One region of the Streptomyces sp. NPDC021356 genome, then DNA from elsewhere that is predicted to be linked to it. Evidence: riboswitches for the same ligand, from Rfam matches in the RefSeq annotation. Region 1 holds a riboswitch; the other holds the start of a gene.

Region 1 (7,138 bases):
TGCATCCCCATGGGTTCCGGCAGCCCCGGATCCGCGTGGCGCCCTGTCCCCCATGCCTGAAGAAGGCCGCGCATGATCGTTCTCCTCGGTGTGGTCGTGGTGATCCTCGGATTCGTCACGCGCCGCAACCCCGTCCTCGTCGTGGGCGTCGCCGGGATCGTCACCGGACTGCTCGGCAGGATGAACCCGCTGGAGGTCCTCGCGGCCTTCGGCCGGTCCTTCGCCGACAGCCGCTCGGTCACCGTCTTCGCCATCGTGCTCCCCGTGATCGGCCTCCTGGAGCGCTACGGCCTGCGTGAACAGGCCCGCAACCTCATCGGCCGGCTCGGCAGTCTCAGCGCCGGCCGCTTCCTCACCGTCTACCTGCTGGTCCGGCAGGTCACGGCGGCCTTCGGCCTCAACAGCATCGGCGGTCCCGCGCAGACCGTACGGCCGCTCGTCGCGCCCATGGCGGAGGCCGCGGCCGAACGCACGACGGGCGCGGCGCTGCCGGAGCGCCTGCGCGAGAAGGTTCGCTCCTACGCCGCCTCGGCCGACACCGTCGGTGTCTTCTTCGGCGAGGACTGCTTCATCGCGATCGGCTCGATCCTGCTGATCACCGGTTTCGTGAACTCGACGTACCACCAGGAACTCGAACCGACCCAGCTGGCGCTGTGGGCGATACCGCTCGCCGTCTGCGCCTTCCTCATCCACGGGGCCCGCCTGCTGCTCCTGGACCGGCAGCTGGAACGCGAGATGGCACTCGCCGCCGCGGAACACGACCTGCCGCTGCCGAAGGGAACCGCCAAGTGATCAAGGTCGAATGGCTCTACTGGCTGGTGGGCCTCGTCTTCGTCGTCATGGCCGTGCAGATGGCGGCCGACCGCAGCAACCCGAAGCGGTGGACGTCCGCGGCGTTCTGGGGCCTGCTCGGACTCACCTTCCCCTACGGGACCGGGGTGGCGAACGCCGAGTCGGGCGACGGCGGCTGGACCCTGCCCGCCGAACCGCTCGGGGTGGCGGTCCTCGTCCTGATCGTGCTCGCCGGGTTCAACTTCCTCGGCAAGGGCGTGCCGGTGACCACCACCGCCGAGCAGCGCGAGGCCTCCGCCTCCCGGCTCGGCAGCAGGATCTTCATCCCCGCCCTGACGATCCCGGTGGTCGCGATCGTCTGCGCCTCCGTGCTCGACGACTCCGGCCTGTTCGAGAAGGGCAAGGCCACGCTGCTCGGCCTCGGCGTCGGATGCGTCGTCGCCCTCGTCGTCGGCATGCTGGTCACCGGCGAGAAGAAGCTCTCCGTGCCGCTGCACTCCGGCCGCTCCATGCTGGAGGCGATGGGTTCCGCGCTGCTGCTGCCCCAGCTCCTCGCCGTGCTCGGGTCGATCTTCGCGCTGGCCGGCGTCGGCACCCAGGTCGGCAAGATCGTGAACGACGTGCTGCCGGACAACTCGAAGTACCTCGCCGTGATCGCCTACTGCCTGGGCATGTTCCTGTTCACCGTGATCATGGGCAACGCGTTCGCCGCTTTCCCGGTCATGACGGCGGCGATCGGCTGGCCCATCCTCATCGAGCAGATGCACGGCAACGAGGCCGCCGTCCTCGCGATCGGCATGCTGGCCGGTTTCGCCGGCACGCTCTGCACGCCGATGGCCGCCAACTTCAACATCGTCCCGGCCACCCTGCTCGAACTGAAGGACCAGTACGGGCCGATCAAGGCGCAGATCCCGACGGCGCTGCCGCTCCTGGTCTGCTGCACCGTGATCATGGCGGTCTTCGCCTTCTGAGCCACCCGGCCCGCGCCGCCCGCCCCGGCCCGCCCCACCGTCGTTCCCGTGAAGGAAGTCCCATGACCCGTGTGCTCGTCACCGGCTTCGCCCCCTTCGGCGGCGAGAGCGTGAACCCGTCCTGGCAGGCGGCCCGCCTCCTGGCCGCCGAACCGCCCGCCGGACTCACGGTCACCGCCGCCGAACTGCCCTGCGTCTTCGCCACCTCGCTGGACGCGCTGCGGGACGCCGTCCGCGCGGCGGCCCCCGAGCTGGTCCTCTGCCTGGGCCAGGCGGGCGGGCGGCCCGCCGTCACCGTCGAACGCGTCGCCATCAACATCGACGACGCACGCATCCCCGACAACGCCGGAGCCCAGCCCGTCGACGAACCGGTCGTCCCCGGCGGCCCCGCCGCCTACTTCTCCTCCCTCCCCGTCAAGGCCTGCGTCGCCGCCGTGCGCGGGGCCGGGGTCCCGGCCGCCGTCTCCCACACCGCGGGCACGTTCGTCTGCAACCACGTCGCGTACGGCCTCGGCCACCTCATCGCCACCGAGTTCCCGCACGTCCGCGGCGGTTTCGTACATGTCCCCTGGGCGCCCGAGCAGGTCACCGACGGCACCGCCCCGGCCCTGGAGCCCGCCACCGTGGCCCGCGGGCTGCGCGCCCTGCTGGTCGCCGCCGCCGGCACGCCCACGGAGCAGGACCTGAAGATCACCGAGGGGGCCACCCACTGATGCCGCTCACCTCCTACGCGACGCCCTTCGCCCGGCTCGCCCTCGCCAACATCACCCGCGAGTACCCCAACTTCCCCGCCCACCTGGTCACCTCCGCCGCCGAGGACACGCGGCCGAACAGCCTCCATCCGGCCTTCTACGGCGCCTACGACTGGCACTCCTCGGTCCACATGCACTGGCTGCTCGTGCGCGTGCTGCGCCGACACGGCGGCACACCCGCGCTCGCCGAGACCGCGCCCTACGTGAACGTGCTCGACCGGCACCTCACCGCGCGGAACATCGCCGCCGAAGCCGCCTACCTCCTGGACCGGCCCTCCTTCGAGCGGCCGTACGGCTGGGCCTGGCTGGTGGCGCTGGCCGCCGAGTGCCGGGCGTACTCGGGGGCGGCGGGCGCGCGCTGGGCCGAGGCCCTGGCACCGGGCGTCGCCGCCGTCGAGCGGCTGCTCGCCGACTGGCTCCCGAAGGCCACCTATCCCGTGCGCCACGGCAACCATCCCAACAGCGCCTTCGCGCTCGGTCTGCTCCTGGACTCCGGGGAACTGTCCGCCCCGACCGCCGACGCCGTACGGGAACGTCTGCTGGCCTGGTTCGCCGACGACCACGACGCTCCCGCCCACTGGGAGCCGTCGGGCCAGGACTTCCTGTCGCCCGCGCTGACCGAGGCCGACGCGATGCGCCGGGTGCTCGCCCCGGAGGCGTTCGCCTCCTGGCTCGACCGGTTCCTGCCCGCCCTGCGCTCGGGCGCGTCCTGCCCGTCGCTGGACGTGCCGGTGGTCTCCGACCACGCCGATCCGCAGATCGGCCACCTGCTCGGCCTGGCCCTCAGCAGGGCCGCCGCGCTGCGTTCGATCGCCGGGGCGCTGCCGGACGGTCCGGTCCGCACCCGCCTGGCCGAGGCGGCAAGGGCGCACCTCGCGGCAGGCCTGCCCGCGGTGGAGCGCGGCGACTTCACCACCGACCACTGGCTGGCCACCTTCGCCGTGCTGGCGCTCGACGGGGACCACCCCGGCGAGGCCTGACACCGGGCCGGGCTATCCTGGCGGCCGTACCTGGACACGGGGTGCCCCTGCGCGGGGCTGAGATCACACCCGTCGAACCTGAACCAGTTAGGACTGGCGGAGGGATGTCACATGTCATTGCCGCATGCCCGCACCGAGCCGGCCGCCGCCGGCCCGCGGCACGTCTTCGACGGACGGATGCCGACGGCCCCCGGTGATCTGCGGATGGAGGCACGCGGGATCACGCCGGTGCCCGAGGACACCCGCTACGGCGGCCCGGGGCGGCTGTTCACCGTCTGGTTCGCCCCCAACCTGACCATGACCGGCGTGTTCAGCGGCACCGTGGGTGCCACGCTCGGGCTCGACTTCACCACCGCCCTGGCCGCCGTCGTGCTCGGCACCGTGCTGGGCGCGGTGCCCACCGCCTACCTGGGCACCTGGGGAAGCCGGACCGGGGCGGCGCAGATGCCCCTGGCCCGGCTGGCGTTCGGCCGGGCCGTCACCGTGCCGGGCGTGTTGCAGTGGCTGTCGTCGATCGCCTGGGACGCGCTGATCGGCCTGTTCGGCGGGGAGGCGCTGGCCCAGTTGTGCGGCTGGCCGTTCTGGGCGGGCGTCCTGGTGATGATGGCGGGCCAGGGCGCGCTGGGTGTGCTCGGCTACGAGGTGATCCACCGGCTGCAGACGGTGATGACCTTCGCGCTCGCCGCGGCCTTCGCCGTCCTCGCCGCCAAGCTCGTCCACGGCGCCCACCCGGCCGCGACCGCCACCGTGCACGGCGCCGACCGGGCCGGGGCGTTCGCCCTGACCTGCACCGTCGCGCTGAGCCTCGCCCTGTCCTGGGCCCCCTACGCCAGTGACTTCAGCCGCTACCTGCCCCGCACGGCATCGCGTCCGCGCATGTTCTGGTGCACGCTGCTCGGCATCGGCCTGTCCTTCGTGGCGGTGCAGGCGCTCGGCCTGTGGGGCGCCGCCGAGTTCACCGACCAGACCGCCCACGGCGTCGACACGCTGCTCGGCGGGGGCGCGCTCGGCGCGTTCGGGCTCCTGGCGATCGCGCTCTCGGCCCTGTGCAGCAACGCCATGAACGACTACAGCGGGTCGCTGGCCCTGCAGACCATGGGCGTACGCCTGCCCCGGCCGCCGGCCGCCGCCCTCGCCGCGGTCCTCGGGTTCCCGCTGGTGCTGTGGATGCACGCGGCCGACACCACCGCGCGCTTCCAGAACGTGCTGCTGTTCGTCGGGTACTGGATCCCGGCCTTCGTCGCCATCGTGATCGTCGACTGGGCCGCCCGGGCCCGCGCCCGCGGCGGGCGCCCCGTCGAGCTGTCACAGGAGACGGACCGCCCGCAGTCCTGGTGGCCGGCGCTCACCGCGTTCGTCGTCGCCTTCGCCGTGTCCGTGCCGTTCATGAACACCGGCCTGTACACGGGCCCGGCCGCCCGGGCCCTGCACGGCGCCGATCTCGCCTATCCGGTGGCGTTCGCGGCGGCCCTGCTCGTGTACGCGCCGTTGCGCGCACTGCGGCGGCCGCGTACGGCGGACGGGGCGGCCGGCGACGGGGTCCGAGGGTAGGAGCAGCCGTACCACCACCGCGGGCGGCGCTCCGGCGGGGGCGCCGGAGATGGGCACCATGACCACGACACCGGGGACGGGGCTGGGCACGGCGTCATGACCGCCGCGCCGGGCAGCGCGGAGGGGACCCGCCTGCGGCCGGCCGCGGTCGCCGGTCCGCCGCAGGCCGCGGCCGGCGCCGGCCCGAACTGAACGAAGTGCGCGGTACCCCGTTCGGCCCCACACTGGGTAGTGCCTCGCCGCGTGCGGCTCGCGGGGCCGGGTGAAGAGAGTCCGCCGGTGCTCCCCTCGGGAGGCTCCATGGTTGTGGTGGCACTGTGCACGCCGATCGCGATGATGCTGCTCCTGCTGGGGATGGACGCCTTCGAGGAACTCCTGTCCCGGTGGGCGAGCGAGCCGGACGACGAGACGTCGGAACCGGAACCCCCGACGACACCGTGACGCGCCGGGACGGGCCGGTGGTCATCGCGCGACCCGTGAGTCCCTCGGTGTCCCGAGCGCCCGTCGACACAGCGGAACGTCGCTCCGTAGGTGGATCGGAGCGACGTTCCGTTGTCCGGCGGTTGTTCGGCGGTTTTTCGCCCGGCCGGACGCGGACGAACGCTTCATACCGCCTTGCCCATCGCCGGACGTGCCCGAGAGCACCGGTGGCCGAGGCCGTCGAAGGGACGTGCCCACCCCCGAGTGGAACGGCCCGCGCGGTCCCCACCCCGGCCCCGCCCGCTCCGGTCCTGTCCGCCGGCCCGGTGGCGCTGCCGCGCCCGGCCGGGACGGCCTTCGGTCAGTCCTGCTCGGCGGCGGTGGTGTCCTCGGGGGCGAGGAGGATGGCGATGCGGGCCGCGTGGGCGACGGCGTCGCTGACACGGGGGCTGACGAAGGCTTCGAGCGGGCCGCGGTGATGGTGTCCGAGGACCAGGAGGTCGGCCCCGAACTCCTCGGCGGCGGCGGAGATGGCCGTGGCGATCTGGGTGGTCAGACCGGCCGCCACGGCGCCCTCGGCGTCGACGCCCGAGTCCCGCAGCGCGGTGACGGCCTCGTCGAGGACGGCCTTGGCCTCCGCTTCGTTCTCCAGGGGGACCACGGCGGCGAGGGTGGCCGAGGTGGGGGCGACGTGCAGCACCCTGACCTTGGCGCCGTTCAGCCGGGCGACGTCACCGGCGAGGCGGACGACGGAGTGACGGGCGGGGCTCGGGTCGACGGCGACGAGAACGCGGTGGAACATGAGGTGCTCTTCCTTGTCTGTGGGTGTTGCCCAGGTGGTGCCGGAGTACCTGACCCGCGGACACCGCGCGATGTGATCAAGCAACGGCGTGAACAACCGGAGGGGGCGGATCTGTTCCGCGAGGCGTGCCGCCGCCGGTCTTGCCTTGAAGTGGGCTCCAACTCGTAGGGTCGCGCCATCCAGGAACCGACACCCGAGGAGAGCCCCATGCACCACCGCGTTCTGGGCGGTACCGGCATCGAGGTCAGTCCCTACTGCCTGGGCACCATGATGTTCGGGTTCATCGGCAACGCCGACCACGAGGAGTGCGCCCGGATCATCCACGCCGCGCTGGACGAGGGGATCAACTTCGTCGACACCGCCGACATGTACTCGGCCGGGGAGTCGGAGACGATCGTCGGCAAGGCGCTCAAGGGCCGGCGCGACGACGTGGTGCTCGCCACCAAGGTGCACTTCCCCATGGGTGACGGCCCCAACAGCGGTGGGAACTCACGGCGTTGGATCGTCCGCGAGGTGGAGGACAGTCTGCGCCGGCTGGACACGGACTGGATCGACCTGTACCAGGTGCACCGGCCCGACCACAGGACCGACATCGAGGAGACGCTCTCCGCCCTCACCGACCTCGTGCGCCAGGGCAAGATACGGGCGTTCGGCTGTTCCACGTTCCCCGCGGACCAGATCGTCGACGCCCACCACGTGGCCGGCCGCCGCGGACTCCAGCGGTTTTGGACCGAACAACCGCCCTACTCCCTGCTGGCCCGGGGCGTCGAGCGGCACGTGCTGCCGGTGGCCGAACGCCTCGGCATGGGGGTGCTGACGTGGAGCCCGCTCGCCTCCGGCTTCCTGACCGGCCGTTACCGCAAGGACCGG
Region 2 (7,138 bases), on a different contig from region 1:
GTACTGCTCGTCGAAGCCCGCGCCGTGCTGCGCCTGGCCGTGCCCCTGGGCGTTCCCGCCCTGCCCGTTGGCGCCCTGCCCGCTGCCCTGGTACGGGTACGTCTGCTCCCCGGGGAGTTCACCGCCGTAGGCGGGATCGTCGCTGCGCTGCTGCGGTACCCACACACCGCCGGCCGGGGTCTCACCGCCGTAACCGCCCGTCGCGTACGGGTCCTGGGTGCCGTAGTCCTGCTGGCCGTAGCCGCCGGTGTAGGCGGCGCCGTCATAGGTCTGGGTCCCGATGTACGGGTCCGAGTAGGCGGCGTACTGCTGCTGGCCCGTGCCGTCGTAGCCGTAACCCTGCTGTCCGTACCCGGAGTAGTCGTACCCGTAGCCCGCGTCGGAGCCCTGGGCGGCGGTCGCGTACGGGTCCGGGGCGGTCCCGTCGGACTGGCCGGGCCGGCCGGGCTCGCCGCCGAAGTCACCGTAGACGCCGTAGGAGCCGGTGTCGTCCGGCAGGGGCTGCGGCGCGTACACGGCGGTGGACTCGGCGGCCGTGGGCTCCAGGGGGCGGACGGGAGTGAAGACGTCGTCCGGTTCGTCGTCATCGCGTCCGAAGGCCAGGTCCTCGGGTGCGGGACGACCGGGCGCGCCGTCCGGGCCGGCCGCTTCGGCGGGCGCGTCGTCGGCGGCTTCGGGACCGGTGGCGTCGGAGCCCGGGGCCTTGCGGCCGGGCCTGCCGCGGCGGCGCTTGGTGCCTTCGGCGGCACTCGGCTGCCTGACCGCCCAGCCCGCGACGAAGCCGCGGCGGAAGGAGAGCGTCACGTAGGTCTGCCCGACCGCGAAGGTGATCGCGCCCAGCGCGATCACCAGAACGGACGGCATGAGGACACCGAGCACCACGCAGAGGAAACCGCCGAAGGCGAGCAGCCGCCAGCGCAGGCGCGCCTTGTACTGCAACAGCACTTCGCCGAGCAACCACAACGCGACGATGCCGAACGCGATGTAGAGGACCGCCCAGCCCATGTACGCCCCTCTCCCAGTGGTCGCTCCGCAGTGTGTCGTACAGGGGAGCGACCGGTCTAGGCCCGCGGTGGGTGGTGCAGGCCCAGGTTCTCGTAGATTTCCAGCGTCGCCGTGGAGTTGTTGAGCGTGATGAAGTGCAGCCCGGGCACTCCTTCGGCCAGCAGCCGCGCGCAGAACTCGGTGGCGAACTCGATGCCAATGGAGCGTACAGCGGCCGGATCGTCCTTCGCTGCGAGGATCCGGTCTTTGAGGGCGTCCGGGAAGGCCGCGTTGGTGAGCGACGGGATCCGTGCGAGCGTCTTGGCGCCGGCGATCGGCATGACCTCGGGGATGATGGGTGTCTCGCAGCCCGCGGCGGCGACCCGGTCGCGCAGCCGCAGGTAGTCCTCCGGGTGGAAGAACATCTGTGTGATGGCGTAGTCGGCGCCCGCGCGGCACTTGTCGACGAAGTGACGGACGTCGGCGTCCCAGTCGGCGGAGCGCGGGTGCATCGCGGGGAAGGCCGCGACGCCGACGCAGAAGTCACCGGAGGTCTTGATCAGTTCGACGAGTTCGGCGGCGTACCGCAGACCGCGGGGGTGCGGCACCCACTCGCCCATCGGGTCGCCGGGCGGATCGCCGCGCAGGGCCAGCATGTTGCGGATCCCGGCGTCGGCGTACTGCCCGATGATGTTGCGCAGGTCGGCCACGGAGTGGTCGACGGCGGTGAGGTGCGCGATCGGGGTGAGGGTGGTGTCCGACGCGATGGCCTCCGTCGCCTTGACGGTGCCGGCGCGGGTGGAGCCGCCCGCGCCGTAGGTCACGGAGACGAAGTCGGGCGCCACGGCCTCGACCCGGCGCAGCGCGTTCCACAGGTTCCGCTCGCCCTTCGGAGTCTTGGGGGCGTAGAACTCGAACGAATACGTCGTCTTGCCGGTCGCGAGCATGTCGCGGACGGTAGGGGCGTGGTCCGACCTGGTGGATGCGGTGCCGAGGGCCATACCCGCAGGTTAGCCAGGGTGTGGCGGTCCCCCAACCGGATGTCGGTGTTTTGCCCGATTTGCCGACTTGTTGTCCACTCCTTGGACACTTCGGCCCATCGGCTCGCCGGACGGCCCCTACCGCCGGGAGGGCCTGACACGGCTCCCCGCCGAACGGCGGCCCTGGGTTCCCGTACCGCCGGGCCGGTCACGCCTGCCGCAGACGCTTCGCGAACTCCGCCGCCGCCGCGCCGGGGTCGCCGGCCTCGGTGATCGCCCGGACCACGACGACGCGTCGGGCGCCGGCCTCCAGCACCTGGTCCAGGTTGCCGAGGTCGATGCCGCCGATGGCGAACCAGGGCCGGTCGGTGCCGAGGGCGGCGGTGTGCCGGACCAGGTCGAGACCCGGCGCGTGGCGGCCGGGCTTGGTCGGGGTGGGCCAGCAGGGGCCCGTGCAGAAGTAGTCGACGCCGTCCTGCTCGGCGGCAGCGGCGGCCTCGGACTCGGCATGGGTGGAGCGGCCGATCAGGACGTCGTCGCCGAGTATCGCGCGCGCCGCGGGGACGGGCAGGTCGCCCTGGCCCAGGTGCAGCACGTCCGCGCGGGCGGCGTGGGCGACGTCCGCGCGGTCGTTGACCGCGAGCAGTCTGCCGTGGCGGGCGCAGGCGTCGGCGAACACCTCCAGGTGCTCCAGCTCCTCCCCGGCCTCCATGCCCTTGTCGCGCAGTTGCACGATGTCGACGCCGCCCGCGAGGACCGCGTCGAGGAACTCGGGCAGGTCGCCCCGGTCCCTGCGGGCGTCCGTGCACAGGTACAGGCGCGCGTCGGCCAGGCGGGCGCGGGCGGCGGCTGCGGCGGTGTCGGACATACGGGGTCCCCCTGGGATCGGTTGCGGTGTGTCGAAGGCGTACGGGCCACGGCTTCGGAGCGCCTGGGCCGGTCTCGGCCGGTCTGCGCCTGCCTCGGCCTGCCTCGGCCGGGAACGACCGCGGCCCGTACGCCGGACGGATGGTTCAGTCCGGGCAGCGGGCGGCCCGGACAGCGGGCCGCCCTGTCAGTGCGCCCGGGGTCAGACGGCGAGCGCCTGGGCGCGGCGCTTCACCTCCGTGCCGCGATTCTCGCTCAGGGCCTGGGCCGGGGTGCCGGGCAGGGTCGGGTCGGGGGTGAAGAGCCACTCGATCATCTCTTCGACCGTGAAGCCGTCGTCCCGCAGGAGCGTCAGGGTCCCGGACAGGCCCTTGACGACCTTGTCCTCGTCGATGAAGGCGGCGGGGACGTGCAGCGCGCGGTTCTCACCACGGCGTACGGCGATGAGCTGGCCCTCCTTGACCAGCTGCCGCACACGCGTCACCTCGACGCCGAGCTTCTCGGCGATGTCGGGCAGGGTCAGCCAGGCGGGGACGAGCGCATCGGTCTTCGCGTCAATCTCGGTCACGGAACCAAGCGTGCCATCTGCCACTGACACTCGGAAGCCGACCCCGCCCACCTGGGCGGAGGCCGTTCGGTGCGCTTCGCTAGGCGGTGGCCGCCTTCAGCGGCCGTGACGGGTCGGCCAGCAGCGCGGGATCCATCGCCGCGCCCGCCTCGATGAGCCGTCTGCCCTGCGCGAGATCCCGCGGCCGGCCTACCGCCAACAGGGCGACCAGGCGGCTGCCGCGCAGCCAGCAGACCGTCCAGGCGGGGCCGGAGGGGTCGCCGCGCCAGACGGTGGTGTCGGCCGAGGTGTGGTGTCCGGCGTACTGCACGAAGCGGCCGAACTGCTCGGACCAGAAGTACGGCACCGGGTCGTAGACGGCCGGGGTCAGGCCGATCACGTTGGCGGCGACCGTACGCGGGCCCTGGAGCGCGTTGTCCCAGTGGTGGACCAGCAGGCGCTCGCCGTACCGGCCCGACGGGAAGGAGGCGCAGTCGCCGACCGCGTACACGTCCGCCGCGCCGGCGCGCAGGTGGTCGTCGGCGAGCACCTCTCCGCGCTCGCCCAGCTCGATGCCGGAGCCCGCCAGCCAGGCGGTCGCGGGGCGGGCGCCGATGCCGACGACGACGGCGCCCGCGGGCAGCCGTGCCCCGTCGTCGAGCACGACCGCGCCGGGCTCGACGCGCGCCACGCGCGCGTGGGTGCGCAGCTCGGTACCGCTGTCGGCGTACCAGGCGGTCATCGGGGCGGCCACCTCGGCGGGCAGGACGCCCGCCAGCGGCCGGTCGGCGGCCTCCACGACCGTCACGGCGCAGCCCGCCTCGCGGGCGGCCGTGGCGAACTCGGCGCCGATCCAGCCCGCGCCGACCACGACGACGTCGTGCTGCTCGGCGAGGACCGGCCGCAGCCGTTCGGCGTCGTCCAGGGTGCGCAGCAGGTGCACGCCCGGGACGTCCTCGGCGCCGGGCAGCCGCATCGGCTCCGCGCCCGTGGCGAGGACCAGCACGTCGTACGGGACGGGTCCCTCGGAGGTGTCGAGCACATGGGCTTCGAGGCGCACGGCCAGGGCCTCGCAGCCGAGCCGCAGCTCCAGGCCGAGCGCCTCGAAGTCGACGTCGAAGGCGGACCCCTCGGCCTTGCCGAGCAGGACGGCCTTGGACAGCGGCGGCCGGTCGTAGGGCTGGTGGGGTTCGGCGCCGATCAGGACGACGGTGCCGGTGAAGCCCTGCTCGCGCAGGGCGACCGCGGTCTGCACTCCGGCCATGCCCGCGCCGACGACGACCACGCGCCGCGGCTGGGCCGTGCCCTGTTCCTGCGTCTGCTCGCTCACCTGATCACCATAGTCACCTGACGTTTTGTCAGTCAGGGGGCGTGCGGAGTGACGTGCTCCACAACGCCCGCCGACGCCTCGTCCGCCGACGCCCCGTCCCCCGGGGCCACGCCCGTGAACGCCACGGCCGCCGACGCCACCACCGCCGACGCCATGCCCGCGGACGTCACCCGCCCACCTGTTCCACCACGCTCGTGCCGCTCCCGGCCTGCGACTCCCACTCCCACGTCTCCTCCAACCGCACCCGTCCGTCGGGGAGTTCGACGACCGTCGAGACGCAGTGCCCCGAGGAGGTGGTGCCGTCGTGCTTGAGCTGGACGTACCGGAAGTCGAGCCGGTCGCCCGCCCGGGTGCCCACCAGATGACCGCGGACGACGTCACCGCCCGCGTACTCGGCCCAGATCTCACCGCCCCGCTCGTGGTAGGTGAAGCGGGTGCGGGTTCCCACCTGGCCGGGGGCCTGGTCGGTGACGGGGGCGAGGACGAGACCGTCCAGCGAGGGCGGCATACAGGAGGCTCCCTTACAAAAGCGCTGCTCCAGGGGCTAGGGTGGCCACCGTACAAGCACTCGCGGGAGCCCGGACGCACCGGGCTGAGAGGGAGGCTGGCGGCCTCCGACCGTACGAACCTGATCCGGGTCATGCCGGCGAAGGGAGGGGCTGGACGCCCATGTCGTTGCCACGTACGTCAGACGTCCTCGTCGTCGGGGGCGGGATCATCGGGCTCGTGACCGCCTGGCGCGCGGCCCGCAGCGGGCTGGCCACGGCCGTGGTGGATCCGGAGCCGGGCGGCGGTGCCGCGCAGGTGGCGGCCGGGATGCTGGCCGCCGTCACGGAACTGCACTACGGCGAGGAGACCCTGCTCGGCCTGAACCTGGCATCGGCCCGCCGCTACCCGGCGTTCGCGGCCGAGCTGACCGAGCTGACCGGCCTCGACCTCGGTTACCGCAGGTGCGGGACGCTCGCCGTGGCGCTGGACGCCGACGACCGCGCCCACCTGCGGGAACTGCACGCCCTGCAACAGCGCTCCGGCCTGGAGTCGGAATGGCTGTCGGGGCGCGAGTGCCGGCGCCTGGAGCCGATGCTCGCGCCGGGCGTGCGCGGCGGGCTCCGGGTGGACGGCGACCACCAGATCGACCCGCGGCGGCTGGCCGCCGCCCTGGTGGCCGCCTGCGAGCGCACGGGCGTCGTCTTCCACCGCGCGTGGGCCGAGCGGCTCACCGTCGAGCGGGAGCGGGCCACGGGCTGCGTGCTGCGCGACGGCACCGCGCTCGGCGCCGAGCAGGTGGTGCTGGCCGCCGGCAGCCTCAGCGGACGCCTCGCGGGGGTGCCGGACGAGCTGCTGCCGCCGGTGCGGCCGGTGAAGGGGCAGGTGCTGCGGCTGACCGTGCCGAAGCGGTACGCGCCGTTCCTGAGCCGCACGGTGCGGGCCGTGGTGCGCGGCGGCCACCTCTACCTGGTGCCGCGGCTCAGCGGCGAACTGGTCGTCGGGGCCACCAGCGAGGAGCTGGGCTGGGACACCACGGTGACGGCGGGCGGCGTCTACGAGCTGCTGCGCGACGCGCACGAGCTGGTGCCCGGCATCACCGAGCTGCCGCTGACCGAGACCCGGGCCGGGCTGCGCCCCGGCTCCCCCGACAACGCGCCGCTGCTCGGCCCGACCGGTCTGGACGGGCTCCTTGTGGCGACCGGCCACTACCGCAACGGCGTGCTGCTCACGCCGGTGACCGGTGACGTCATGGCCCACGTGCTGACGACCGGCGAGCTGCCGGACGAGGCCCGTCCCTTCACCCCGCGGCGCTTTCGCGCCGCCGCCCTCACGGAGCAGTCCGCATGACCCTCCCCGTCCGCATCTCCGTCAACGGCGAGCCGCGCGAGTTCGCGCCCGGCACGGCCCTGGACACCGTCGTACGGGCCCTGACCGCGGCGCCCTCCGGGGTGGCCGCCGCCCTCAACGAGACCGTCGTCCCGCGCGACCGGTGGCCCGCCACCGCCCTGACCGAGGGCGACCGCGTCGAAATCCTCACCGCCGTCCAAGGAGGCTGACCCATGGCCGACGACCCCTTCGTCCTCGGTGGTACGTCCTTCACGTCCCGGCTGATCATGGGCACCGGCGGTGCGCCCAGCCTGGACGTCCTCGAACGGTCGCTGGTGGCCTCCGGCACGGAGCTGACCACGGTCGCGATGCGCCGGGTGGACCCTTCCGTGCACGGCTCCGTGCTGTCCGTGCTGGAAAAGCTCGGCATCCGGGTGCTGCCCAACACCGCGGGCTGCTTCACGGCCGGCGAGGCGGTCCTCACCGCCCGCCTCGCCCGGGAGGCGCTCGGCACCGACCTGGTCAAACTGGAGGTCATCGCCGACGAGCGCACGCTGCTGCCCGACCCCATCGAACTGCTGGACGCGGCGGAGACGCTGGTCGACGACGGCTTCA

The links. Region 1 has a riboswitch for thiamine pyrophosphate ahead of AB0G56_RS00060 (cytosine permease). Riboswitches for the same ligand answer to the same signal wherever they lie in the genome.
Region 2: another riboswitch for thiamine pyrophosphate. It lies ahead of thiO (glycine oxidase ThiO); the one in region 1 lies ahead of AB0G56_RS00060 (cytosine permease).

Annotation. Positions count from the first base shown of each region.
Region 1 covers NZ_JBFACU010000001.1:5,740-12,877, forward strand. Annotated here, with positions in the region: gene AB0G56_RS00040 (DUF969 domain-containing protein) at 73-792, shown strand; gene AB0G56_RS00045 (DUF979 domain-containing protein) at 789-1,763, shown strand; gene pcp (pyroglutamyl-peptidase I) at 1,826-2,476, shown strand; gene AB0G56_RS00055 (DUF2891 domain-containing protein) at 2,476-3,495, shown strand; TPP riboswitch at 3,523-3,617, shown strand; gene AB0G56_RS00060 (cytosine permease) at 3,607-5,046, shown strand; gene AB0G56_RS00065 (hypothetical protein) at 5,347-5,487, shown strand; gene AB0G56_RS00070 (universal stress protein) at 5,828-6,268, opposite strand; gene AB0G56_RS00075 (aldo/keto reductase) at 6,476-7,138, shown strand, end outside.
Region 2 covers NZ_JBFACU010000002.1:335,800-342,937, forward strand. Annotated here, with positions in the region: gene AB0G56_RS03685 (hypothetical protein) at 1-1,005, opposite strand, end outside; gene metF (methylenetetrahydrofolate reductase [NAD(P)H]) at 1,062-1,985, opposite strand; gene thiE (thiamine phosphate synthase) at 2,173-2,832, opposite strand; gene AB0G56_RS03700 (Rv2175c family DNA-binding protein) at 3,034-3,399, opposite strand; gene AB0G56_RS03705 (FAD-dependent oxidoreductase) at 3,479-4,708, opposite strand; gene AB0G56_RS03710 (hypothetical protein) at 4,741-4,878, opposite strand; gene AB0G56_RS03715 (hypothetical protein) at 4,875-5,216, opposite strand; TPP riboswitch at 5,269-5,380, shown strand; gene thiO (glycine oxidase ThiO) at 5,378-6,544, shown strand; gene thiS (sulfur carrier protein ThiS) at 6,541-6,753, shown strand; gene AB0G56_RS03730 (thiazole synthase) at 6,757-7,138, shown strand, end outside.